DNA from 3 places in the Mesorhizobium sp. WSM4809 genome. Region 3 is predicted to be linked to each of the others. Evidence: riboswitches for the same ligand, from Rfam matches in the RefSeq annotation. Region 3 holds a riboswitch; each other region holds the start of a gene.

Region 1 (7,440 bases), on a different contig from region 3:
CGCCAACCAGATCGAAGGAGAGTGCGGTGTGGACGGCATTGCCCAGCGGGTCGAAGATCGCGGCGATCTCGTCGGGCACATCATCGGGGATCGGCACGACATTGTGCTGCGGGATCGCCAGATACTCGCCGAAGGCGCCAGGACGGTTGACGCCGACGCCGAGCGTGTTGCGGCACAGATGCCCTCGCCCGGCGCGACAGTTGCGGCAATGGCCGCAGACGATGTGGCCTTCGCCCGATACACGCTGGCCGACCTTGTATTCGGTGACCGCTGCGCCGAAATCGGCAACGGTGCCGACGAATTCATGGCCCGTCACCATCGGCACCGGCACCGTCTTTTGCGCCCACTGGTCCCAATTGTAGATGTGCACGTCGGTGCCGCAGATCGCCGTCTTCTTGATCTTGATCAGCACGTCGTTGGGGCCGATCTCCGGCACCGGCACCTCTTCCATCCAGACGCCCGGTTCGGCCTTGGCCTTCACCAGCGCCTTCATCATGTTAGACATACAGGTGCTCCTTACAACTTGGTTGGTTCCACTCCTCCCGACTGCTCGGGTAGCCTGCATGACGAAAGATAGGCTCGGGGAGCAGCTGTGTTTCTTGGACCGATCGTAATGTCCACGGGGGCGTTTGTGTCGAAGCAACACACCACCGCGAGCCGTGCGCGCGTGAAAAGCTCTGTCCCAGCGAACTTCAGCAGGAGCGGAGCACACGCCGTGCCAGATGCAGCCGGCTTCAATTCAAGCGATGAGGAATGGTCGCAGCTTGCGGCTGAGCGGTATGGCTATTTTGTCGTCCGACACATGCGACGCAGTCAATCGACACCGACGCTCTTGATGGGTCGACCTCGCCGCCGATATCTCGATAGTGCCGGTGCACGGGGGGCATCGTTCGCCCTCGGTGAAGTGTCTGTTGACCGCTGGCTGTGTGAGAGGCAGAAGCTCACGGACAAAACCGCCTTCCTCTATTTCGTGGTCGAAATCATCCGTCCTCGGACCAGAATCGGCGTCCCAAATCCTGCCCCGCCGCTCAGCCGTCCAGCGGCCTTCGGCTGGACGACAAGGTTGGACTCGCAAGCGTCGACCGACCTCTTCGCGGCTTTTCGATGCCGTCCTTTCCATCTTAAATTATCCGCGAGGCCCGCTGGTCACATATTTGACGGTTACAGTGGCTCAGCGGCCTGCGACTGCACTTCCTCCCGCAGCGCGCAGGCTGCGGCGACCATGTTGATGAGGGCAGGGCGGACCTCTTCCCATTTCCTTGTTTTGAGGCCGCAGTCCGGATTCACCCACAGTTGGCCGTCCGACAGTCGCTCGCGAGCAAGTTGGGCGAGATGCAAAATCTCGCCGATCTCGGGGACACGTGGCGAGTGAATGTCGTAGACGCCGGGACCGATTTCGTTCGGATGTTTCGACTTGGTGAAGGCCTCCAGCAGTTCCATTTTGGAGCGCGACGTCTCGATTGAAATCACGTCGGCGTTCAGTTCAGCGATCGAGTCGATGATCTCATTGAACTCCGAATAGCACATGTGGGTGTGAATTTGGGTCGCGTCCTCTACACCCGTCGAGGCGAGCCGGAAGCATTCGACAGCCCAGCCGAGATAATGTTTCCAATCGGACTTTCGCAGGGGCAAGCCTTCGCGAAACGCGGCCTCATCGATCTGGATCACCCTTGCGCCAGCTTTCTCGAGGTCGGCCACTTCATCGCGGATGGCGAGTGCGATCTGGCGGCAGACCTCGGCGCGGGGTACGTCGTCGCGCACAAAACCCAGTTAAGAATCGTCACTGGGCCAGTGAGCATGCCCTTCACCGGCTTTTTCGTCAGCGACTGGGCAAATTGCCACCAGAGAACCGTCATCGGATTGGGCCGCGATACGTCGCCGAAGATAATGGGAGGGCGCACGAGCCGGGAGCCGTAACTTTGCACCCAGCCATGCTGGGTGAAGGCGAGGCCGGACAACTGCTCGCCGAAATGCTGCACCATATCGTTGCGTTCGAACTCGCCATGTACCAGCACGTCGAGCCCGATCTCCTCCTGCCAACGAACGGCGCCCTCAGTCTCTTTCTTCAGGAAGGTCAAGGTAGTCGATATAGCTCAGCCGACCCTTCGCATGAGCGGAGCGTGCCCTGCGCACCTCGGGCGTCTGCGGGAAGGACCCGATGGTCGTCGTCGGGAACAGCGGCAGGGCGAGCGTGTCAGCCTGGACTCTCGAGCGCTTGGCAAATGCGCTCTTTCGTTGCTTCATGGCGCCGTCAATGCTGCTGACGCGCCCGCGGACGAGCGGATTATGGCCTTTGTCGACATTGCGCGCGCGGCGGCCGCCTCATCAGAAGCCTTCAGCCCGCCTGTTACGGCCTCCCTGCCTTCGGACAAGGCTTGGGCCCTGGCCGGTCCGCAACCCGCGGTGTCGCCCTGCGTCCCGCGCGCCATCGCGAAGTAGATGTCGAGCGGGACCTCGCCGCCCGTCCAGCCGTAACGAGCTGGGACGGCGCCGACCATTGCTGCGGTGTCGAGCACATGGTCATACAGTGAGAAATCGTTCGACGGAATTTTCGACACGCCGCGGTCGTGCTGTTCGCTCCAGCTGGCGGCACGCAACGCCTTCGCCGTCGCCAGAAGGTTGGCAGCAGAAGATTTTCCGGACCAGTAGCTTTCGAGCGCGAATTTCAGTTCTCGCCGGCGACCGATACGCGGCACGCCAAGCGTTGCTATGGGAACTTGCTGGGAGACATTCATTCCATACCCCGATGGTGGGGCGGGGAAAAGGAAGGCGCTAGCAGGCCGGCATCAACGCCGAGCTGCCGCGGCCACCAGACACCCCGCCCGTGGACGTTGTTAGCCGTGGCAGGTCTTGCGGGTCACAGCCTCTGCCCCGTCTTCCCGGGGCAGTTCGCCCCAGTGACATTGATGGGTTTGGCTCGCCGCTTACAGCAGGGGCAGCGCCAGCATTGCACCGGCTTCCCACTTAGCTCCGCTACGGCAGCGCCTTGCGGTGCAGCCCACTTTCTTGTCAATGCCGTATAAAGAAATGTTTATGTGTTTATGTGGATTGTTCGCTTGCGGCTTGTTTCCATGTCCCCGTAGAGCTGAGCCTTCTGAGCGACTTTCCGGTGTGTGCAGACTGTGGCTCGCCCCTCGGGCAATCTGCCTCTTGTACGATCCCGTCTCAAAACGACTTCGTCAAAGGGCGCGTGTTGGCCATTCATCATCGGGCGGCAGTACTGGCCCGAAGTGCGACAACGTTCCTGAGCCTCAACAATCAGGAATTTTGAGAAAAACCGGCATGCTTCTCGGACTGGTACGTTCGATTTACACGCGCTTGTCTGGACAGCCTGCACAACGGAAGGTGGGCAATACGTGGCCGAGATGCTGCCCTACAACAGCCCCGCCTGCTCAGCCTCGCGGCGCAGATTCTGCCGGGGCCTCGGGCCGATCTGCTGGATCACCAATCCGGCGGCCAGCGAGCCAAGGTCGCCGCAGGTCTGCAGGTCACGGCCTTGCGTGTAGCCGTGCAGGAAGCCGGCGGCATAGAGATCGCCGGCGCCCGTCGTGTCGACCAGCTCCTTTATGGCCGTCGCTTGGATGACCACGGTCTCGTCGCCGCGCACGATGACCGAGCCTTTTTCCGAGCGCGTCACGGCTGCGATCTTGCAGTCCTTGCGGATCTGGGCGAGCGCCTGGTCGAAGGACGAGGTCTGGTAGAGCGACTTGATCTCATGGCTGTTGGCGAAGACGATGTCGACGGTGCCCGAGCGCATCAGGTCGAGGAACTCGTCGCGGTAGCGGTCGACGCAAAACGAATCCGACAAGGTCATCGACACTTCGCGGCCCGCCGCGTGCGCCAGCTTGGCCGTCTGCCGGATCGCCTCCTTGGCCCGCGGCGGATCCCACAAATAACCCTCGAAATAGGTGACCTTGGCGCCCGACGCCTTGTCGGCCTCGACATCCTCCGGCCCGAGCTCGACGCAAGCGCCGAGATAGGTGTTCATCGAGCGCTCGCCGTCGGGGGTGACGAAGATCATCGAGCGTGCCGTCTGCGGCTCGCCCTGAAGCGGCTTGGTGTCGAAGGCGACGCCCTGGGCATGGATGTCATGCGCATAGATCTCACCCAGCGCGTCGTTGGAGACCTTGCCGAAGAAGGCGGCGCGGCCCCCGAAGGAGGCAACGCCGGCCGCCGTGTTGCCGGCGCTGCCGCCGGACGCCTCGATCGCTGGGCCCATGCGGCTGTAGAGCAGTTCGGCGCGCTTAGTGTCGATGAGGTTCATCGCGCCCTTGATGATGCCGTTGGTCTCGAGGAATTCCTCGTCGCACTGGGCGATGATGTCGACAATGGCATTGCCGATGCAAAGCACGTCATGATCCGGCATCAAAATCTCCGCCAAAAACCCGAGCCGGCTTCTTGCCACGCCTTAGCGGGTGTTTCTTACGAGTGTGGAATCGGTCGCTCTATGCCGACGCGTCCAATACCGGCGCCTCACGCGGCTGCCGGTCCTGCCTCACGCAACAGCTCGTCAGCTCTGTCCGTCTTTTCCCAGCTGAACTCCGGCTCTTCGCGGCCGAAGTGTCCGTATGTCGCGGTCTTGCGGTAAATCGGCCGTAAGAGATCAAGCGCCTTGATGATGCCTTTCGGCCGGAGATCGAAAAGCTCAAGGACGGCGCGCTCGATCCTCTTTTCATCAATCTTTGCGGTTCCGAATGTATTGACGAGGACAGAGACCGGCGCGGCGACACCGATCGCGTAAGCAAGCTGAACCTCGCACACCTCCGCAAGGCCGCTGGCAACGACGTTTTTTGCGACGTGCCGCGCCGCATAGGCGGCCGATCGATCAACCTTCGACGGGTCCTTGCCCGAAAAGGCGCCACCGCCGTGACGCCCCATCCCGCCGTAGGAATCGACGATGATCTTGCGTCCGGTAAGCCCGCAATCGCCGCGCGGCCCACCGACCACGAACCGGCCTGTTGGATTCACCAGGAATCTTATCCCCGTCGTATCGAGATCCTGAGGCAAGACCGGCCTTATAATCTCCTCAATGACGCCTTCGCGCACCGTGGCTTGTGAGACCTCCTCGTCATGCTGCGTCGACAAGACTATGGTATCAAGCGCTACCGGGCGCAAACCCTCATAGCGGACGGAGACTTGAGATTTAACGTCCGGGCGAAGCCAGCCAAGGCGTCCGGTTTGGCGCACCTCTGCCTGTTTTTTTGTCAAATCGTGAGCAAGTTGGATTGGCAAGGGCATCAATGTTTCGGTCTCGTTGCACGCGTACCCGAACATGAGGCCCTGATCCCCTGCTCCCTGATCGAGATCCTGCCCTCGTCCCTCGTCGACGCCCTGGCTGATGTCGGGCGACTGCTCGGTCAAGGCCAAAATCACGGCGCAACGCCGGCCGTCAAAGCCGATCGCATCGTCGTCATATCCAATGTCCAAAATGATATCGCGGGCAACTTGGCTGTAATCGATCTGCGCGTGGCTGGTGATCTCGCCAGCCAGAACGACCATCCCTGACTTCACCAACGCTTCACAAGCAACTCGGGCCTTAGGATCCTTGCGAAGGATCGCATCAAGCACGCCATCTGAGATATTGTCGGCCATCTTGTCGGGATGTCCCGCGCCGACCGATTCGGAAGAGAACACGAATTGTCTGGTCATGGAATGTCCTCGCTTCAAACGTTGGAATTGATGTGACAGTTGATCCGGCCGTCTTACCTGTCGGAGATGCCAGGCACGTCGAACGCAGCGCAGAAATCGGCAACGTCTCTGCGTACTGTGGCATGCACGTCCGAATCATCGGGCTGGCGGCAAACCAGGTCGATGAAAGCGGCAATCTGCACCATTTCCGCCTCGCCCATGCCCACAGACGTCACTGCTGGCGTGCCTAAGCGTATGCCGCTGGTGAGCGCGGGATGGCGCCGGTCGCCCGGCACCATGTTGAAGTTCGTAATGATCCCTGCTTGCGACAAGCGCTCGGCATAGTCTTTCCCAGACAGCGGCCGGTCCCTAAGATCAAGGATCAGCATGTGATTGTCAGTGCCCCCCGTGACGAGTTCATAACCTCGCTCCAGAAGGGCCTGGGCCAGAGCCTTGGCATTGTTGACGATGTGCTGACCGTACACACGGAAGGATGCATTGCCTGCTTCGTGCAGAGCGACAGCTAGCGCGGCAATCGTATTCATGTGCGGTCCGCCCTGGAGGAGAGGGAACACGGCACGGTCTATGCGTTTGGCCAGATTGTGTTTGCTCTTGGAATGGTAGAGCGCCTGATAGCGGTCTTCATTCCTTGACAAGATGAAGCCACCGCGAGGGCCGCGGAGCGATTTGTGAGAGGTGCTGGTGACAACATCGCAACGGCCAACAGGGTTTGGATGCACTCCTGCGACAACGAGGCCGCTGATGTGGGCGATGTCGGCCACCAGATAGGCGTTCACCTCCGAAGCAATGTCGGCCATTGCCTCATAGTCAAAGATACGCGGATAAGCAGTTCCGCCGACCCAAATGAGCTTCGGTCGTTCCCGTTTGGCCGTCTCGCGCAAGCGGTCATGGTCAATCTGCTGCGTCTTTTCGTGCAGCCCGTACGGAACTCGCTGGTAGTCAGTGCCGGAGAAATTCACGGCCCAACCGTGCGTCAGATGCCCCCCGCCGGGGAGGGTCAAGCCCATCATCTTGTCTCTCGGACACAACAGCGCTCGACAGACAGCCTGATTGGCCGGCGAGCCGGAATAAGGCTGCACGTTGGCGTGTTCACAGCCGAACAGCGCCTTCAATCGCTCTATGGCGAGGTTTTCAAGCTCATCGACAATCTCGTTTCCGGCGTAGTAGCGCGCGCCGGGATATCCCTCGGCATACTTGTTGGTGAAAATAGACCCGGTCGCTTCCAGCACCGCGGAGGACGCGAAGTTCTCCGAGGCGATAAGTTTGAGGGTCGTCCGCTCCTGGCGCTCCTGTCTTAAAAGCAGCTCGTGAACGCGAGAATCTGCGACAGCCAGGTGAGGCCACTCGCAAGTGTCAAGCTCCGCGATCGCGCCGCCAGTCGAATTGTTCATATCAGCTTCGCGCTCCATTGAGACTAAGTTTCAGGACAAGCAGGCGGCCACCTTGGACCGCGCGCCCTGTATCGCCACCAGGCGCTGTAGGTCTTGTCTGTGATGGCCATCGCCGTGGGGCAGGAGATCAACCAACAATTGAACCAAGCCGCCGTCCGAGCCTCCTGCTTCGAGGTGGTACGAAGGCCAGGGGCGCTGTTCGTTGCCGAGAAGAAAGCCGGCTCTGGCGAGCTGGCGGACGTGTGCGACCACGTGCTCGCGAGACAGACTCAGAACTTCTGCTAGCTCGCAGACGGTCAGGTCCGCATGCGCGCAAAGCCCCAGGATTCGAAGTCGATCAAGATGAGCCGCCGCCTTTAGGCGCCTGACCAGTGTCATCATCGGCTGGCAAACTTCCTCC
Region 2 (7,440 bases), on a different contig from region 3:
TGCCGGCGAAGGCACTGCCGGTGATGGCCAGAACGGCGGCGGCAGCAATAAGGATCTTGTTCATTTTAGTCTCCTGAATTCTGGATTTCGCCAGACGGCAGACACAGCTGCCGTCGCTTGCGAAATTGGTTTTAGCGACCGAAGAGGTTACGGTCGCTGCCCTGAGCGGGTGTCTGGGCAGCCGGTTCCGAGGTCTTGGTGGAAGCCGTGTACGACTGGTCCACAGCGGCGGCAGGCTGGTTGGCGCCGTTCGAACCGTAGTTGTCGCTGCCCGCGAAAGCGCTGCCGGAGATGGCCAGAACGGCGGCGGCAGCAATGAGGATCTTGTTCATCTTAAATACTCCTGAATGTCTGAATTTCGAATGTCTGAATTTCGAATGTCTGAATTTCGCCAGGGCAGCGGGCGAGCCCGCCGTCGACTGGGAATCGGCTGTTAGTTGTTGCCGAAGAGGTTGTGGTCAGCACCCTGGGCAGGCGCCTGAGCAGCCGGTTCCGACTTCTTGGTCGAAGCGGTGTACGAGCTGTCGACAGCAGTGGCTGCCGCGGCGTTCGAACCGTAGTGGTCGCTACCAGCGAAGGCGCTGCCGGAAATGGCCAGAAGGGCTGCGGCAGTGAGAATGATCTTTTTCATTTTTGTACTCCAGTATCGTCTTTTTCCGTCCGTCTAGCGGCGTGTCTTGGAAATGAAATCGCGTCGTTCGGACAGCCCCGATGTGGGAGGGCAACCCCGCCTTTTCCAATCACGAAGTTGTTCCGTGTGGACCATGAATCCACACCTTGAAATTGTGCCAGGGGAATCTAGAGAGGCATTTTTCCTCTCTATATCAGCATGTTAAGTTTAACCATCCGATGGATCACTGACTGTTTCAAAGGCCCGGCGTTCACACCGTCCTGCACGCACCGTCAACAGAAACGAACCGTTCGGTTCGATTTTAGGTCAAGCTAATAGTCACTTTTCGAAACCGTTAACCTTTTTTGACCCCGCCAAGGGTCGGATTCGGGAAGATCGCAGCCGGCAAGTGGCCGCCCGGGAGGCGGGATTTCGGCCCCAGACGATCTGCGGTGACGTTTCGCATGCCGTGTCGCGCCGCATGGATACGATGTCGTTTTCATGCCGACGGCGCGCCAGCGATCGTGGTTAGATCATACCCATCTCAGGTGCCGCTTCGTGACGACGAGGCGGAGAATTGGGAAGCCGGTCAGAATCCGGCGCTGCCCCCGCAACGGTGGTGGAGTTCAAGTCGCAACGGGAGACCACTGGGCAACTGCCTGGGAAGGTGTCGCGATGGTCCGCAAGGACAACTCCAGAGCCCGGAAACCAGCCCGAGATTTTTAGACTCGACTGATCGCGGTGGGCGGTCAAGAGGTGGATAGCGCATGTCCGGCACCTAGCCGGCCTGGGTTTCAATCCTTCCTCCATCACCACCAGTTCAGTCCTTAGAAACGAGGACAGGACATGGATACCCGCAACGACATGCTGAGGCTCCTGAAGGGGCGCCGGCAAGGCTTTTCGCTGGAGCAGCCCTTCTACACCGATCCAGACTACTTCAAGCTCGACATGGAGCTGATCTGGTATCGCGACTGGCTGTTCATCGGCCATGATTGCGAACTGCCGAAGCCGGGCAGCTACATCACCGTGCAGATCGGCGACTATCCGGTCGTCCTTGTCCGCGACCAGCAAGGCAAGATCAACGCCTTCCACAATTCCTGCCGCCATCGCGGCAGCCGCGTGTGCAACGCGGAAAAGGGTACGGCGGCAAAGCTCGTCTGCCCCTATCATCAGTGGACCTATGAGCTGGACGGCCGCCTGCTGTTTGCCCGCCAGATGGCCGACGGTTTCGACAAGAGTGATTTCGGCCTGAAGCCGGTCGCCTGCGAGAGCGTCGGCGGCTACATCTTCATCTGCCTGGCCAAGGAGCCGGCGGATTTCGCGCCGATGCGGGCGATGATCGAACCTTATCTTTTGCCGCACCGTTTGCGTGAGGCAAAGATCGCCTTTGAGAGCACGATCATCGAGAAGGGCAACTGGAAGCTGGTCTGGGAAAACAACCGCGAGTGCTACCACTGCGTCGCCAATCACCCCGAACTGTGCAAGACCTTCCCCGAGGCTCCGACCGTGACCGGCGTCCAAGGCGCCGACAGCGACCCTGAAATGGTCGCGCACTGGGCCAGATGCGAGGCATCAGGCTTGCCGAGCAAATTCCGCATCGATCCGGCAGGGCAGTACCGCGCCACCCGCGCGCCGCTGCTGCGCGATGCCGTCAGCTACACCATGACGGGAAAACGGGCGGTGAAGAAGAACCTGTCCGACAGCGTTTCAACCGACCGCATCGGCTCCTTGCTGCTTTATCATTATCCGACAACCTGGAACCATATCCTCGGCGACCATGCCGTCACCTTCCGCGTGCTGCCGATCAGTGCCACGGAAACCGCGGTGACGACGAAATGGCTCGTCCACAAGGATGCGGTCGAAGGCGTCGACTACGACCTCGCTGAGCTCACCCATGTCTGGACCGAGACCAACGACCAGGACCGCCGCATCGTCGAGGAAAACGCCTTCGGCATCCTGTCGCCGGCCTACGAACCAGGCCCCTATTCGGAGCTGCATGAGGGCGGCGTGATCCAGTTCGTCGAGTGGTACGCGTCGTTCATCGGGCCGCGCCTTGCCGAAGGCGGCCGGCCGGCCCTGCGCAGCGTCGCCTAGCTCAGGGGACAAGAGGATGAATGCGATGACGGACCTTGGCCTCTATCGCCATCTCGACCAGATGACGCCCTGGAACGACCGGCTGCAGGTGCTGGAAGTGATCGGCGTCAGCGACGAAGCGCCGGACGTGAAGACCTTCACCTTCCGCTCCGACAACCAGACCTGGTTCCGCTACAAGCCGGGCCAGTTCGTGACGCTGGAACTGCCGACATCGGACGGGCCGCTGATGCGCACCTACACGCTGTCGTCCTCGCCGTCGCGGCCGTTCTCGATCGCGGTGACGGTCAAGGCACAGGCGGGCAGCACCGGTACGCGCTGGATGTTCGACCATCTGACGCCCGGTTCGCACGTCAAGGCCTACGGGCCGACCGGCGACTTCTCGCTGCATAGCCACCCGGCGGCCAAATATCTGTTCATTTCGGCGGGCTCCGGCGTGACGCCGATGATGTCGATGCTGCGCTGGTTGAACGACTGTGCGCCATGGACAGATGTCGGCTTCGTCAACTGTGCGCGCCGCCCGGAAGAGATCATTTTCCGCAAGGAACTCGAGCTGCTCGGCAGCCGCATGCCCGGCCTGTCGCTCGGCTTCATGATCGAAGAGCGGTCGAGCCGCGAGGGCTGGTTCGGCCATATGGGCCGCATCGACGCGATCCGGCTGCCATTGCTGGCGCCCGATTTCCGCGAGCGCGAGATTTTCTGCTGCGGCCCCGATCCCTTCATGCGCGCCGTGCGCGGCATGCTGGACGCCGCCGGCTTCGACATGGCGAAATACCATCAGGAAAGCTTTGCTGCGCCTGCCGTGGAGGAAATCCCGGCGCCGTTCTCGCCGCCGGCGGAAGACGGCGTGGCTGCTGCTGTCGAGGCCGTCACACCAATCCGGTTCTCGCTTTCCGATGTCGATGCCGAATGCGTCGCCGGCCAGACCGTGCTGCAGACGGCACGCGCCTCTGGGGTGCGGATTCCCGCCGCCTGCGAGTTCGGCCTGTGCGGCACCTGCAAGGTAAGGAAGGTCGCCGGCGATGTCGAGATGAGTCACAATGGCGGCATCCTCGATCACGAAATCGAGGACGGCTTTATCCTCGCCTGTTGCTCGAAGCCGCTTTCTGCGCTTGAAATCGAAGCGTGACCGGCTGCGCTCGCCCCCAAGCCTGCGCCATCTTGCCAAAAACCCTGCAAATGGTTAGACGCCTGCAACGGTGGGGTTGACCGTAAGGCCCGAAGATCATCTCCGCGGCCTGCTCGGCGGGGAGCAAACATGCGACAATCCGGCATCTATGCCATTGCCAGCAAGGATATCGTCTTTGAATCCTTCGACGGCGAAGCCGTCGTTCTTGACCTGACCACGGGCAAATATTTCGGCTTCTCTGATTCAGGCAGCAGACTTTGGGATGCACTGTCGTCCGGCGTGCCTGCCTCCGAACTGGTCGGCGCCACGACCGGCATTGGCGCCCTCGATGCCGCCGCGATTGACGGCTTTGTTTCACAATTGCTCGAATTCGGTTTGCTGGCGGCCGTAACCGATGGCGTGGCAAGACCGGCTCCAAGCGAATTGCTGGCTCAGCTCGCCGCTGCCAGAGAGCCCCTCAAGGTCGACATCCATGACGATCTCGCCGATCTCATTGTCGTCGATCCCATCCACGAGGTCGAGGAGCCCCTCGGCTGGCCCGCGGTGAAGCAGGCCAACTGAAGCGCCCATCAGGTTCTCGTTGCCGGACAGCTCCGGAACAGGCAGACCCATGCCGAACGTCACTCTCGAAAACTTGGTTGACTACGCACGCCATGTCCTGGCGCAAGCAGAGAGCAGCGCCGCGCATTATCCGCTGACCTGCAAGGTGGGCTTGCCGCATCTGGATCTGACCGCGCATGTCAGCGCCGGCGCATTGGCGGATGCCATCGCTCATGGCTTTGTCCCTGCTCCGGGCAACCGAACGCCTGCCGATATCTGCCGCGTCTTCGTCGCACATCCCGGCATAGACGGCATCGCGGCACCGGTCAGTTGGGGCCAGGGGCCCTTCACGCAGCATGGCTTCGCCACCCGGCTGGCGGAGGCCGGATTGCGCGGCAACCATTTTCACGACCTGGATTTCTGGCAGTTCTATGATCCGCAACGTCGCGTTGGGGTGCAGTTGATGGCTTCGGCCGATGCCTTTCCACCGTGGGAGCCGGGAGCGCCGCTGCGCCCCTTCCTCCATTGGGAATATGCGGCGCGCGGCATGCGCCTTGCCCATGCCGGCACGCTCGGGGCCAATGGCAAGGGCGTGCTGTTGGCCGGCGCGGGCGGGGCCGGGAAATCCGGAACCGTCGCCGCCGGCCTCCTCAACGGACTGGACAGCGTCGGCGACGACTATGTGCTGGTCGACCTCTCCAACGGGGTGACTGCCCGCCCACTGTTTTCAACACTCAAACAGGATCCCCAGGGGTTCGTTCGGCTTGGGCTGAAGCATCGGCTGAAAGCGCATGGTCCGCTCAACTGGCAAGGCAAGCATGCTTTTCACATTGATGACATCGCGCCTCGGCCGGTGCCCGAAACTCTGGACATCATCGCGCTGCTGGTGCCACATATCGGCGGAGGCGAGGCAAGTTCGATCGTGCCGGTGTCGCGCAGGGATGCCATGATTGCCTTGGCGCCGTCGGGCATAGCGCAGATGCCGGGCGAGCGGGAGAGCGGCTTTCGCTTCTTCAGCGACCTGACCCGCCTGCTGCCGTGCTATCGTCTGTCGCTGGGGACGCAGCCACAGGAGATAGCCGGTACGATTGCCGACTTTCTCACGCGGGGCGCTTCGTGAAACTGAGCGTGATAATGCCCGTCTACAACCGTGAGCGCTATGTCGTTTCGGCATTGCGCTCGCTGGTGCGGCAGCGGGACGCCGCCGATCTCGACATCATCGTCATCGACGACGGCTCGACCGACGGCTCTGCTGAGGCCGTGCGCTCGATGATGCGCGAAAACCCCTGCATCCGACTGTCCCAGCAATCCAACATGGGCGTGGCCAAGGCGCGCAACGCCGGGCTGCGGCAACTGCCGCCGGATGCGGAGTTCGTTTCGTTTCTGGATTCTGACGACATCTCGCTGGCCGGACGGTTCAAGAAGGACCTTGCACGCTTCAGAGCAGACCCCGGACTCGAGCTGACCTATTCGCTGATGACGCTGGTCGAGCGGATTGACGATGAGCGGCTGAAACCGGCAGCCGACAGCCGCACGATGACGCTTCGGGGAATTTCGCTGAGCGCCGCCGTGTTCAGCAGAGGGCTTGTCGACAGGACGGGCGAGTTCGATGAGGATTTCGAGCAGGCTGAGGATACCGACTATCTGCTGCGCGTTTTCGAGGCGGGACCGAACTACGAATTGTTGGACGCGGTCGCGATCTACTACCGACGCCATGCCGGAAATGTCACCAAGGAACATAGCGGCAGGGTCCGCAACCACTTGCGTGCAATCCACAAGTCGATGCGGCGGCGCAAGGCCGATCCGTCACGGCGAGAGGTCCAGGGCATCTTCGAATTGAAGAGTCCCACCGATTGGCGGATGCTATGATGCTCGACACAATCAAGTCGGATCAGCCAAGCCCGCAACGCTGCCGGAGACGCCCATGAAGCTGAGCGTCATCATGCCCGTCTACAATCGCGAACAATTCGTTGGCCTCGCGCTGCGCTCGCTGCTCAGGCAGCGCGAAGACATCGATCTCGACATCATCGTCATCGACGATGGGTCGACCGATGGTTCGGCAGCCGTCGTACGGTCGTTGATCGACGAGGCCCCGTGCATTCGTCTTTTCCAGCAGATCAATGGCGGGGTCACCAAAGCGCGCAATGCCGGGCTGAAGCAGTTGCTGCCGCAGACCCATCTGGTGTCGTTTCTCGATTCGGACGACATCTCCCCGACTGGGCGCTTCAAGGCGGATCTCGCTTGTTTCGGAGAGAATCCTGGCCTCGACCTGACCTATTCGCGCATGACGCTGGTCGACAAGATAGATGGCGAGACGCTGGAACCGGCCGCCGACAGCCACTCCATCACCGTGCGAGGGATCCACCTGTCCGCCGGGATCTTTGCGCGAAACCTCATCGAGCGCACCGGTGGTTTCGACGAGGATTTCAAACAGGCCGAGGACACCGACTATCTGTTGCGTATCTTTGAGAGCCAGACAAAATACGTTATGCCCGATACGGTGGCTCTCTACTACAGGCGTCATCCCGGCAACATGACCAAGGAAGCCGATGTGCCCTTTCGCGAGTTCATGCGCGCCCTTCACAAGTCGATGAAGCGTCGTAAGGCCGACCCCAACTTGCGCCGAGTGGAGGGAATCTTCGACTTCAAGGATCTCGCGCAGTGGCGGTTCCTTTGATGGCAGCCTACGGCGTCGTCATTCCGGCTTTCAACGCGGCCGCCACCATCGGCGCGGCCCTGAACTCCGTCCTGGCCCAGACGGCAAGGGCGGAGGCCGTCGTCGTGGTCGATGACGGTTCGACCGACGATACGGTTGCGGTGATCAATGCGATGAACTTGCCGGTGACGGTGCTGCGACAGGACAATGCCGGACCTGGCAGCGCAACGACCCGTGGCATTGCGGCACTCTCGACGCCGCTCATCGCGACGCTCGATGCCGACGATTTGTGGTTGGCGGACAAGATCGAAAAGCAGCTGGTCCATCTCGACCGTCATCCCGGGACAACGGGCGTCTTTACGCATTGGCGGACGTTTCGCGGCGACAGCCCCGATTTGCCCGATGCGACCAGTG
Region 3 (7,440 bases):
CACCGCTGACGACCAGATCCCCGAAGACGCCGGTGCGCAGGCCGAGCTCTGCTTTCAAAACATCGCGGCGATTCTCGGCGAAGCCGGCCTGGGTCTCAGGGATATCGTGCGCATCAATGCTTATGTCACCGACCGCGCGCATCTGCGGCCCTATATGGATGTCCGCGACCGGCTGTTTTCCAGCCCCGCGCCGGCCTCGACGCTGATGATCGTTTCCGGCTTTGCCCGGCCCGAATTCAAGGTCGAAATCGAGGCCCTAGCGGCGGGGTGATCGACAGGCCGCCCGTCCCGCGCTAGGTCTGCCTGACCATTGAAGAGGCATGACATGACCGTTGCGAAAAAACGCGTGTGGTGGGGCGACTACCGGACCACCGAATATGCTTCGATCGATCCGGAGGCGACGATCGCCGTGCTGCCGGTGGCGGCGATCGAGCAGCATGGCCCGCATCTGCCGGTTTCAACCGACACCTCGATCATGAACGGCATGCTCGACACGGTTATTTCGCGCCTGCCCGACGATCTCGACATCCGCATCCTGCCGGTCCAGGCGGTGGGCAAGTCGAACGAGCATCTTCACGCGCCGGGCACCCTCACACTGCCGGCAACGACGCTGATCGAAGCCTGGACCGAGCTTGGCCTGTCGATCGCGCGCGCCGGTGTGCGCAAGCTGATCGTCGTCAATTCGCATGGCGGCAACGAGGAGATCATGGGCATCGTCACGCGCGAATTGCGCGTGCGCGAAAAGATGCTGGCGGTAAAAACCAGCTGGCAACGGTTCGGCCGCCCGGCCGGCATGTACACCGAACTGGAGGACCGCCACGGCATCCATGGCGGCGATGTCGAGACCTCGCTGATGCTGCATTTCCGGCCGGACCTCGTCGACATGGCCAAGGCCGACAATTTCGTTTCCAATGTCGCCAAAGCCGAAAACGAATTTTCGCTCCTGCGCCACACCGGCACCCACGCCTTTGCCTGGATCGCTGGCGATCTCAACCCGAATGGCGTCGTCGGCGATGCCAGCATCGCGACGGCGGAGAAGGGCCGGCTGACGGCAGAATATCAGGCCGACGGGTTCATCAGCCTGCTGCGGGATGTGAGCAAGGCGAAGCTCGCGGACTGGTTGACGTAGCATAGTTGCTCGGTACAGATGCTCTGACCGTCAGATGGCACATCGTGCCCTTCTGAGAATAGCCGAAGCCTTTTTTCTTCGTCATCCTGGGGCGAAGCAAGGAGCGAAGCGACGCGGCGCAGACCCCAGGATCCATGCCGGGACTCCGAAGCGCTGCTACGGTGCAGAATTCTGCTCGGTTGCACTCTACGGCTGATGTCGCGGCATGGATCCTCGGGTCTCCGCGACGGAGCTTCGCTCCTGCTCCGCCCGTGGATGACGAAGGTGGGAAGGCTTCGGGGAGTTACCCGTCGATCCTCAGCGCGAAGGGCGTGCCTTCAAAGGCATCCGCACCGCGGCCGATCGATTCGATCGCCTCGATCATGCGGCCGTTGCGATCAAGCAGCGCATCGGCCACCGCGATCAGTCGCGGATTGGGTGTTGCCGAGGGCGACAGCGCCCGCAGCGTCCGCGCCAATTCGGCCTCGTCGCGTTTCGGCGCCAATGCGGCCGCGATGATATAGGCCGAAGCCGTCGAGCGGCTGATGCCGGCATAGCAATGCACGAGCATCGGCCTTGCCCGGTCCCAGCGGCGCGCGAAATCGAGCAGGTTGCGGACATGCTCCTCGCCCGGCATGGTCATGCCGTCCTGCGCCGCCGCGATGTCATGCATGACCAGATGCAGATGATTTTCTTTCGATATCGAGGCCGGCCGGACCACCGCCGTTCCGGCGGCAAGCAGCGACAGCATGCAGTCGGCGCCGCTCCTGGCCACCGTTTCCTCGATCTTTGCCAGCGAGCAGACATGGATCATTGTTTCGAACCCTTCGATTGATGCTCGTGCCGCGACGCCCATTCGGCAAGAACGGTCTCGAGCCGCTGCCATTCCTCCTCACTCCCCGGCAGGCCGGCGCGCAGAACGTCAGGCCGATCGGCAAAATGGCGAAGCAGGATGCCGCGCTCGCCAAGCGCGGCAAACAAATCGGCGGCATGCGGCAGGCGAAGAAACCGGAACAGCGTGGTGCCGCCCATAACGGGAATACCGAAGCGGCCGAACAGCGCATCGAGGCGCGCCGATTCATCAGCCAGCGCCGTCCGCATCGCGTCCTGCCAGTCGATGTCGGCAAGCGCGCGAATGCCGTATTCCAGCGCCGGGCCGGCAACGGCCCATGGCCCGAATTGTGTTTCCAGCCGTTCGACCGTCACAGCATCGGAAAGTGCAAAACCGAGCCGCAGGCCGGCTAGACCAAAGAACTTGCCGAACGAGCGCAGCACGACGACGCCGCCCTGGCCGACATCGCCGCAGAGGCTATGCTCGCGCGGCCCAACATCCATGAACGCCTCGTCGACAACCAGCAGCCCGCCCTTGGCGCGCAATCCGGCAGCCAGAGCCAGCAACCGGTCGCGCTCGATGACACGTCCATCCGGATTATTCGGATTGACCATGATGGCAAGGTCGGCGTCCGCCAGGTCAGCGAAATCGCCGACCTCGGTCACCGCGTGCCCGGCGATCACTGCTGCGCGGGCATGTTCGGCGTAGGTCGGACCCAGCACCAGCGTCCTTCCGGGGGTAATCAGCGAGGCGACGCGCGGCAACAGGATCTGCGTGCCCGGTGCCGCCACGATGTTGGCCGGCGACGGCGCCCCATAGGCACTGGCAGCGATCTCTGTCAGCTCACGCGTGCGCGCGGCTTCCGGCAACCGCGACAGCGAGGTGGCGGGCAGGTCGAAAAGCGGGTAGGAGTGCGGATTGATACCGGTCGAGAGGTCGACGAATGGCAGCAGGGCGTTGGGGAAAAGCGCCCTCGCGCGGCCAAGACTTCCACCATGGTCCACAACCGCCCCATTAAGAAGCTTCATGTCAGTCCTGATCGCTTTCCTGTCATTGGCCGTCGAATTCGCCCTCGGTTACCCCGACTGGCTGTTTCGCGCCATCGGCCATCCGGTGACGTGGTTCGGCAGGCTGATATCCTTTCTCGACCGCAGGCTCAACCGCGCCACTGATCCCGACGCGCTGCGTCGCAAGCGTGGTGTCCAGGCGCTGCTGGTCATCGTGCTGGTGCCGGCGATAATTGGCCTGGGCGTGCAGATCCTGTTCTGGTTCGTTCCCATGGGCCTGGTCATCACTGCCCTTCTGGCAACGTCGCTTCTGTCGCAGAAGAGCCTCTATGAGCATGTCGAGGCTGTGGCGGACGCGCTCGACACCGGTGGCCTCGCTCTGGCCCGCCTTGCCGTTTCGCGAATCGTCGGCCGCGACCCTGAAACGCTCGACAGGGCCGGCGTCTGCCGCGCCGCGATCGAGAGCCTGGCTGAGAATTTCTCCGACGGCATCGTCGCCCCCGCCTTCTGGACCGGCGTCGGCGGCCTGGCCGGCGGCGCCGCCTACAAGGCCGCCAACACCGCCGATTCGATGATCGGCCACCGCACCCCGCGCCACGAGGCCTTCGGCTGGGCGGCGGCGCGCTTCGACGACTGGATCAATCTGCCGGCGTCGCGGCTGACGGCGCTGCTGATCGTGCTGGCGGCGTTCTTCGTCAAAGGCGCTGATGCGAAAAATGCCTGGCATGCGGTGTGGCGCGACGCGAAAAAACACCGCTCACCCAATGCCGGCTGGCCGGAAGCGGCGATGGCCGGTGCGCTCGGCCTGGCGCTCGCCGGGCCGCGCAGCTACGGCGGCGTGCTCGTGGACGACGTCTTCATGGGCGAAGGTGGGCGGCGCGAGGCCGACAGCGTCGACATAAGGCGAGCGCTGAAACTCTATCGCGTCGCCGACTATCTGCTGATCGCGCTGTTTGGGTTGGTCGCGGTCATGGTCATCGTGGCGTGATCTACTTCACCCTCCCCCTTGTGGGGAGGGTAAGAAACGCTCAGAACTCGATCCCCTGCTGCGCTTTCACGCCTGCGGAAAAATGGTGCTTGGTCACGCCCATTTCGGTGACGAGGTCGGCGGCCTCAATCAGCGCCGGCTTGGCGTTGCGGCCGGTGACCACGACATGCAGGCCCTCACGCCGCGCCTTCAACGCCACAACCACTTTGTCCAGGTCGAGATAATCGTAGCGCAGCGCAATGTTCAGTTCGTCGAGCACCAGCAGGCTGATCGACGGATCGGCCATCAGTTCGAGCACCTTGGCCCAGGCGGCTTCGGCGGCGGTGATGTCGCGCTTCAGGTCCTGCGTTTCCCAGGTGAACCCCTCGCCCATCGCGTGCCAGACGACGCGGTCGCCGAAGGCGGCGAAGGCGTCCTTCTCGCCGGTGTGCCACTTGCCCTTGATGAACTGGACGACGCCGACGCGCTTGCCGTAGCCGAGCATCCGCAGCGCCAGGCCGAAGGCAGCCGTGGTCTTGCCCTTGCCGGGACCGGTGTTGACGATCAGCAATCCCTTCTCGACCGTCTTGCTCGCCACCTCGGCATCCTGCACCGCCTTGCGCTTGGCCATCTTGGCGCGGTGGCGTTCTTCGTCCTTATCGTCGATGTCGGTCATGTCATTTCACCTTGAGCGGCAGCCCCGCCACCATCAGCAGCACCATGTCGGCGACGGCGGCGACCTGCTGGTTGAGCCGGCCGGCGGCATCGCGAAACCGGCGCGCCAGTGCATTGTCCGGCACGATACCTTGGCCGACTTCATTGGATACCACGAACCATGGCCCGCGCGGCCGCGACAGCACCTCCGCCAATCGCCGGCATTCCAGCTCGAAATCGTGTTCAGCCAGCATGTGGTTGGTCAGCCACAGCGTCAGGCAGTCGACAAGCACCGGCCGATCCTCCGGCAAGGCGGCAAGCGTACCGGCGAGATCGAGCGGTGCGTCGATGGTCGTCCAGCCTTCGCCGCGCCGCGATCGGTGCAACGCGATGCGTTCATGCATCTCGTCATCATAGGCTTGCGCCGTGGCGACATAGATCCAGGGAGGCGGCAAGGCGGTCGCCAAAATTTCGGCGTGCGCGCTCTTGCCGGAGCGCGCACCGCCGATGAGGAAGGTCAGTGTCTTGCGATCAGGCAAAGCTGTCGCGCAGGCTGGTCGCGGTGCCGGTGAAGCGGCCACGCACCACACCGACGACCGCGCCGAGCACCAGCCAGAACACCAGATTGGTCACGGTCACCGCCACCACGAACTGGTGATGCAGCCCTTCCGGAATCGCCGTCTCGTAACTGCCGGGCTGCGGCGCACCGACAATATGCGGCGCGACGATCAGCAGGACGGCAAGGATCGCCAGCGGCAGCGACTTGCGGAACGCGATCAGGCCGAGACCGGCGGCGGTTGCCGCCACCGTTGCCCACCACCAGATCTGCCGCTGGGTGAGATCGGCGGCCGGCATGGCCGGCAGTTCCGGCGGCAGGCCGAGGCCAGGCGCCAGCGTGAACACGGCGAAGCCGGCCAGGCCCCAGAACACGCCCTGGCGCCAGCCACCGATGCCGCCGGCGAATTCGGAGACCGCGACCAGGATCAAGGCGAAGCCGATGCCGGTGACAATGTTGGCAAGCACGCTGAAGGCGAAACGCTCGAAACCCTCTGCCGGCGCCCAGCCTTCGTCTGCCGGAGCGGCTTCCGCCGCCGGGGCAGCAGAGCTCATGGCATCTCCCGCCGGTGCAGTTGTGCTCATGGCATTGCTATCCGTTGCGGCCGGAGCGGCATGGTCATGGTGATGCCCGCCGCCCGCCTGTTCGTAGACTTCCGCCTTCAGGATCAGCGGCACGGTGGCGTAGGCCTGCAGGCAGGCGAGGACGACGCCGGCCACGAGCCCTGCGATCGCCGCGATGAACACAACGTTGCGAAACAGGTTCATGATGTCAGCCCCTCGTCAGTGGCAGGGAAACGCCATCGAATGGCGATAGTCGTGAGCCGCATTGTGGACCGCATCGATATGCGAGAAGCCGACAAAGCCCATCACGAAAATGCCGAGCAACGCGGCAAGCGCGAGCTGCATGAGGCGCGACTGCGAGGAGACGGAGGCGCCGAGGGAGACGGAAGCGGTAGTCATGTCTTGTCCTTTCGCCCTCCACCCGAGGGCATCGAAGTCAGTTTCCTGTCGCCGGCAGGTCTCCTGGCTCACGGATCAGCGTCCTTCCCCACCTTCCCGAAGAAAATCTTCAGTGGCATATGGAGAGGACTACCGCACACAGTTGCGGGGGCAGCCACGGCATTGGGCAAAATTCGCCCTCACCGCATTCCCTCTTGGCTCCAAAATGGAACCGGCGACACCGGTGACTATAGGCAGAATCCTTGCTTCCGGCAAACCAAATTCCGCCGGTGACCATTGCGAATGCGCCATGAAGGTCAAAGTGATTTCGGCAGATAGCGCCACGTCACAAAGCCGCAGACCGCCGCCAGCAGACCGAGCGTGACGAACACCGAGCCCAGGCCGAAGACGGCCAGCGCCACCGAATAGACCAGCGGCGGCGTCAACTCGGAAAAGTCGAGATAGGTGCGGTAGACCGCTGCCATCTGAGATCTTTCATAGGAGCGCACCGAGCGCATGAAGGCGGTCGAGCCGAGGGCGTCGAGCGCAATGGTGAAGAAGGCACCGCAGAGCAGGAAGGCGCCGGTAAGCAGCGGCACGGTTTCGCCGACGAAGCCCGCCGCCAAAAGCGCGGCCGACATGGCGAAATAGGCAAACGTCATGGTCCCGCGGCCACCAAAGCGCTTTCCTGCCTTGCCCCAGAAAATCGCCATGAACAACAGCGCGTTGCCGGCCGAAACCAGCAGGCCGCCGGCCAGCTTGCCCTCGCCTGTGATGACCATGAACAGCGGCCCATAGACGAAGAACGTCGTCCAGAAACAGGAGCGCCCGAAAGCGATCAGCCAGGCCAGCCTGAGCCTGGGCTGCGCGACGAAGCGGCCGATATTGGCGAGCGGATTGACTGGCCGTGTCTTGCCCGGACGAATAGACTGGTTGTCGCCGAGGCGGTAGGTCCAGAACAGCGCCAGCAGGGCAAACGCGAACACCGCGACCGTACCGTGCGCGGCATAGATGCCGAAGCGCGTGTAGAGGAAGATGCCGAGCGTCGGCCCACCAGTCCAGGCCAGCATCGACCACGCCATGCGCAGCGATTCGGCCTGCATGAAGTCGGTCTTGCGGATGTGGTCCATGATGTAGAGGTTGAGCGTGATCGACAGCGCGCTGGCGCCCATCACCCGGCACAGCATGCCGGCCAGTTGCCCGGCAAGCGTGTCGGTAACGAAGAACAGCGAGCCGACGGCCAGCAGGCAGGCGCCTGATGTGTAGACCCAGCGCCGGGCAAAACGGCGGATCAGCATCGGCATGAACAATGTCACCGACAGCCCGAGCATCGCCACCACGGTGTAGAGCATCGACACGATCTGCTCGTTGTGCA

Evidence for each region. A riboswitch is a leader RNA that binds a small molecule or an ion and turns the genes downstream of it on or off. The one in region 3 is predicted to bind cobalamin.
Region 1: another riboswitch for cobalamin. It lies ahead of metE (5-methyltetrahydropteroyltriglutamate--homocysteine S-methyltransferase); the one in region 3 lies ahead of AC0L24_RS17705 (CbtB domain-containing protein).
Region 2: another riboswitch for cobalamin. It lies ahead of AC0L24_RS16130 (aromatic ring-hydroxylating oxygenase subunit alpha); the one in region 3 lies ahead of AC0L24_RS17705 (CbtB domain-containing protein).

What each region holds. Positions count from the first base shown of each region.
Region 1 is NZ_JBVVQW010000026.1:35,936-43,375, forward strand. Features, by position in the region: gene tdh (L-threonine 3-dehydrogenase) at 1-505, opposite strand, end outside; partial or broken gene metE (5-methyltetrahydropteroyltriglutamate--homocysteine S-methyltransferase) at 1,162-2,711, opposite strand; cobalamin riboswitch at 2,826-3,004, opposite strand; gene AC0L24_RS31800 (adenosine kinase) at 3,374-4,366, opposite strand; gene metK (methionine adenosyltransferase) at 4,474-5,649, opposite strand; gene AC0L24_RS31810 (serine hydroxymethyltransferase) at 5,703-7,040, opposite strand; gene AC0L24_RS31815 (hypothetical protein) at 7,143-7,325, shown strand.
Region 2 is NZ_JBVVQW010000005.1:442,427-449,866, reverse strand. Features, by position in the region: gene AC0L24_RS16145 (DUF680 domain-containing protein) at 1-64, opposite strand, end outside; gene AC0L24_RS16140 (DUF680 domain-containing protein) at 132-332, opposite strand; gene AC0L24_RS16135 (DUF680 domain-containing protein) at 434-631, opposite strand; cobalamin riboswitch at 1,140-1,341, shown strand; gene AC0L24_RS16130 (aromatic ring-hydroxylating oxygenase subunit alpha) at 1,457-2,704, shown strand; gene AC0L24_RS16125 (FAD-binding oxidoreductase) at 2,730-3,830, shown strand; gene AC0L24_RS16120 (PqqD family protein) at 3,960-4,391, shown strand; gene AC0L24_RS16115 (serine kinase) at 4,441-5,490, shown strand; gene AC0L24_RS16110 (glycosyltransferase family 2 protein) at 5,505-6,239, shown strand; gene AC0L24_RS16105 (glycosyltransferase family 2 protein) at 6,295-7,047, shown strand; gene AC0L24_RS16100 (glycosyltransferase family 2 protein) at 7,047-7,440, shown strand, end outside.
Region 3 is NZ_JBVVQW010000006.1:228,895-236,334, forward strand. Features, by position in the region: gene AC0L24_RS17665 (RidA family protein) at 1-271, shown strand, start outside; gene AC0L24_RS17670 (creatininase family protein) at 326-1,129, shown strand; gene AC0L24_RS17675 (tyrosine phosphatase family protein) at 1,413-1,922, opposite strand; gene cobD (threonine-phosphate decarboxylase CobD) at 1,919-2,968, opposite strand; gene cbiB (adenosylcobinamide-phosphate synthase CbiB) at 2,967-3,935, shown strand; gene cobO (cob(I)yrinic acid a,c-diamide adenosyltransferase) at 3,976-4,590, opposite strand; gene cobU (bifunctional adenosylcobinamide kinase/adenosylcobinamide-phosphate guanylyltransferase) at 4,592-5,107, opposite strand; gene AC0L24_RS17700 (CbtA family protein) at 5,100-5,891, opposite strand; gene AC0L24_RS17705 (CbtB domain-containing protein) at 5,907-6,086, opposite strand; cobalamin riboswitch at 6,123-6,317, opposite strand; gene AC0L24_RS17710 (MFS transporter) at 6,383-7,440, opposite strand, start outside.